2 regions of the uncultured Sphingopyxis sp. genome follow, and region 1 is predicted to be linked to the other one. Evidence: riboswitches for the same ligand, from Rfam matches in the RefSeq annotation. Region 1 holds a riboswitch; the other holds the start of a gene.
The links. A riboswitch is a leader RNA that binds a small molecule or an ion and turns the genes downstream of it on or off. The one in region 1 is predicted to bind cobalamin.

Region 1 (2,200 bases):
CGCGCCTGCATTGGGCGAATAATTGGCGTTGGCGCCAAGCGTGGTCGCGCCGCCGAACTGGCTATGGTCGTCGTGGCGGACGCCGCCCGACAGCGACAGCCCGGCAAGCGGCTGGACGATCCCCAGCGCATAGACGCTGTCGATGTTCGCACGCTGGCTGTCGGTCGATCCAAAGCCGAAGAAATCATAATCGGGGCGCTCATGCTCGTAACCGAAGATCAGCTTCGCTTGGCTGGCCGGCGTCACGACGCCCTGATATTCGAACCGCAGATTGGTGCCCGAATAACCATAATCGGGCGCCGTCCCGCGCACGAAATAATAATCGCGCTCGTTCCGCATCCACGTCACCGCCGCGCGGTTGGTGAAATTGCCGTCGAACAGACCAAGGTTCAGCCCCGCATAGCCGACATATTGGTCGAGCTTGGCGACGTCGGCGCTGTCGGCGGGGGCGCCGAAAAAGCTGTCATAATCGAGGTCGGCGTTGATATAATAACCGCGCAGGTCGAGGCTCAGCGCGTCGCCGAGCGCGACCTTCAGCCGCGCGTTGCCGGCGAAATTCTTGTATCCGTCCTTCTCGGTGCCGACCGCCGCCGACGAAATGCCGTCGGTGCGGAAATAAGCGCCGCCGATCCTGCCCGAAATCGCCCCGGTGGTGCCCGACACGTCGGCCTTGGCATTCAAACTATCGCTATAGCCATATTCGGCCGAGGCGTCGGCCGCGAAGCCGTCGGCGGGCGTCGCGGTCATCAGGCTGACGATGCCGCCGATCGCCTGGCTGCCGTGGACGACCGAGTTCGATCCGCGCAGCACCTCGATCCGGTCGATATTGCCGGTCAGCAGATGGCCGAAATCATATCCGTCGCCGATGCCGCTCGGATCGTTGACCTTCACCCCGTCGATCAGAACCAAGGTTTGCGTCGTTTCGGCCCCGCGCAGCGATATGCTCGCTACCGATCCGGTGCTGCCCGACCGGCTGAAGCGCACGCCGGGCGTGGTCGCGAGCAAGTCGACGACATCGGCCGATCGACGCCGCTCGATCGTCTCGGCGTCGAGGATCGTGATCGCTTGCCCGACCTCGTCGCGCGGCTGTTCGATCCCCGATGCTGTGACGACGATGTCGTCGCCGCGCTCGCTGTCGGCGGTCTCTGCAAAAACCGGCGTTGCGGTAGCCAAGGCGATCAGGGAAATGCTTGCAAACTTCAACATGGGAAGGCCCCCGTACGCCGGCAACGAAGGCGGAGCCTGCCGATGCGCGGGCGCGACCGGCCGATGCCGGCGTCGCAAGTGGCGTCATGGCCTGCGACTTCGGCACCGAGGCGGCTCCAGCCGCCTGGTCGTCGCTCGACGGAAACCTCCGTGCCGCGGCCTTTCCCTGGGCCATGGCATTGAGCGACCCACGCCGGCAGGTCTCCTGGCTCGCGGGTCAGGGCTTGATGCACGCCTTCCCAGGGTGGCCCCAGTGGCTGTCCGGACGCGAATCCGGACGGTGCATCGCGCTCGCCGCTTACAGTTGCAGGGACAGCCTCGGTTTCGGTGCGCCGTCCGGCGCGCCTACCGCGTTCCCTATTAAGCCCTCTCGGGCACCGGCGCGATCATGCGCGGGGCAAGCCCCGCACGCGCCGCCCATAGCGGAATGGCGGTTTTTGGCAATCGGCTTTTGCAAACGCCAATCCTCCCTGTCGCGTAGCGATGGGGAGGGGGGACCGTTCGCGAAGCGAATGGTGGAGGGGCGGCCACGGTTGCGGCAACGCCCCTCCGTCAGCCCTTCGGGCTGCCACCTCCCCATGGCTTCGCCACAGGGAGGAACTGGTCTTAAATCACTCGCTCGACCACCATCGCCGCGCCAACCCCCATCGCGCCGGTCAGCACGACTAGCCCATAGCGCCCGCCACACACATCGAGCGCGTCGAGCAGGGTCGAGGTCAGGATCGCCCCGCTCGCGCCCATCGGGTGGCCCTTGGCAAGATGCCCGCCCGACACATTGACCCGCGCCGGATCGGCATCGCGGTCGCGGTAGAATTTGGCGATGGTGACCGCGAAGGCCTCCATGAACTCGATCCGGTCCATGTCGCCGAGCGTCAGCCCGGCGCGCGCCAGCACCTTGTCCATCGCGGCGAACCCCGCGGTCAGCGACGCCGCCGGATCGCCGCCGCTTTCGGCAAAGGCGACGACGCGCGCGCGCGGCGCGATGCCGAGCCCG
Region 2 (2,200 bases), 1.1 Mb from region 1:
AATATGACGCTCGTCGGCAGCAACACCTATGGCAAGCCGGTCGGTCAGATCGCGCGCGACAAGCGCGAATGCGACGACCGGATGCGCGTCGTCGCCTTCGCCACCGGCAATGCAGACGGCCAGAGCGACTATTATGACGGGCTGGCGCCGAAGATCGCGAACAGCTGCGCCGCGAACGACGATCTGGCCTTCCCGCTGGGCGACCCGCGCGAGGCGTCGATCCGCGCCGCGATCGACTTCCTCGCCGGCAACGCCTGCACGACGCGGATCGCCGACGCGAATGTCCGCACGGCGTCGCGCGAGCGCCGTTTCGCCGTGGCGGCCCCGCCCGCGATGCTGGTTCCCGAGCGGCCCAGCGCGGCGCAGCGCGAATTGCCGGGGCTGTTTTAAAGATCGTCGCCCCCGCGAAGGCGGGGGCCGCTGGCAACCTTACGCAAGGCCGATAGCGGCCCCCGCCTTCGCGGGGGCGACGAAAAACACGCTCCAGACGGTGATTGACCGCCGCCCCCGAACCGGGCTATCGGCCGCGGCAAGCGACAGGTTCTCCGGTAACGGAGACGAAGAGGGAACGGGAAAACCCCGGCTGCCCCTGCAACTGTACGCGGCGAGCCATCGGCCACATGCCATTGGGACCCCGGTCCCGAGAAGGCGGCCGACCGGCGCTGACCCGCAAGCCAGGAGACCTGCCCGTCGCCGTCGTCTTTCGCGCGGACAGGGTGTGCCGGGCGGACGGGGGTGAACCCGCATGACGACAAAGCTGGCTGCGCAGGTGCGCGGGCGATGTCGTGCGTCCCCGAAGGACGACCGATCGGCCGCGCGCCTGGGCGGCATTGTCGATGGGTTTGTCCAATGTTCAAAGCGATTTTCCGAAGTTCGATCTGTCTCGCCGCCGTCGCGGCTTCCTCCACCGCCTTCGCCGATGAAGCCGCGCACGCCGTCGCCGCCGATGCCGACAGCATCATCGTCACCGCGACGCGCGCGCCGCTGACGCTGGACGAGATTCCGTCGTCGGTCGCGGTGCTCGACAAGGCGGCGATCGACCGCGCGCAGGATATCGGCGTCACCGAATTGCTGCTCCGCACCCCGGGGATCAGCGTGTCGCGCAACGGCGGTTACGGCACCTCGACCTCGCTGCGCATCCGCGGCGCCGAATCCGAGCACACGGTGACGGTGATCGACGGGGTCAAGCTCAACGATCCGTCGTCGACCGGCGGCGGCTTCAACTTCGCCAATCTGCTCGCCGGCGACATCGACCGGATCGAGGTGCTGCGCGGGCCGCAGTCGATCCTGTGGGGAAGCCAGGCGATCGGCGGCGTGATCAACATCGTCACCGCATCGCCCGAAAAGCCGCTCGAAGGCAGCTTCGATCTCGAAGCGGGATCGCGCCAGACGGTGAGCGCGCGCGCCGCGATCGGCGGCCGCACCGGCCCGCTGAGCTGGCGCCTCGGCGGCCAACGCTTCACCACCGACGGCATTTCGTCGCACGCCAAGGCGTTCGGCGGGGTCGAGCGCGACGGCTATCGCAACACCAACGTCTCGGGCCGCGCCGAGCTGGCGCTCGCCGACAATGTCAGCGCCGAGGTGCGCGGCACTTATTCGAGCGGCCGGGTCGAGTTCGACGGCTTCAACACCGACAGCAACGATGTTGGGCTGAACAAGGAGTTCGTCGGCTATGCGGGGCTGAATTTCGCCCTCGCGGGCGGGCGGTTCCGCAATCGCATCGCCTACGCCTATACCGACACCAACCGCGACAATTTCAACCCCGACCGCGAACGGCCGCAGAGCTTCGAGGCCGATGGCGAGAACAAGCGCTGGGAATATCAGGGCAGCTTCGACGTCAGCGACCGGATCACCGCGATCTTCGGGGTCGAGAATGAACGCTCGAACTTCCGCAGCCGCTCCCCTTCGGCGTCGCTCGCCACCCCGCTTCCCGATTTCGTGCGCGGCAAGGCGGAGATCACCAGCGTTTACGGCCAGCTGAGCGTCGAACCGGTCGAGGGGCTGACGCTGAACGGCGGCGTCCGTTACGACGATCATGATCGCTATGGCGGGCAGACCTTGTTCGCCGCGGGCGGCGTGTGGCGGCTGCCCTCCGGCACCGTGCTCCGCGCGAGCTATGGCGAGGGGTTCAAGGCGCCCGGCCTCTACCAGCTGTTCAGCGAATATGGGAATGTCGGGCTCGATCCCGAGGAAGCGCATG

Region 2: it holds a riboswitch for cobalamin, as region 1 does, so the genes downstream of both, QZL87_RS18895 (TonB-dependent receptor) here and QZL87_RS04650 (TonB-dependent receptor) in region 1, are expected to answer to the same signal.

The regions. Positions count from the first base shown of each region.
Region 1 covers NZ_LT598653.1:1,065,692-1,067,891, forward strand. Annotated here, with positions in the region: gene QZL87_RS04650 (TonB-dependent receptor) at 1-1,206, opposite strand, end outside; cobalamin riboswitch at 1,384-1,603, opposite strand; gene QZL87_RS04655 (acetyl-CoA C-acyltransferase) at 1,813-2,200, opposite strand, start outside.
Region 2 covers NZ_LT598653.1:4,065,033-4,067,232, reverse strand. Annotated here, with positions in the region: gene QZL87_RS18900 (S41 family peptidase) at 1-390, shown strand, start outside; cobalamin riboswitch at 522-706, shown strand; gene QZL87_RS18895 (TonB-dependent receptor) at 850-2,200, shown strand, end outside.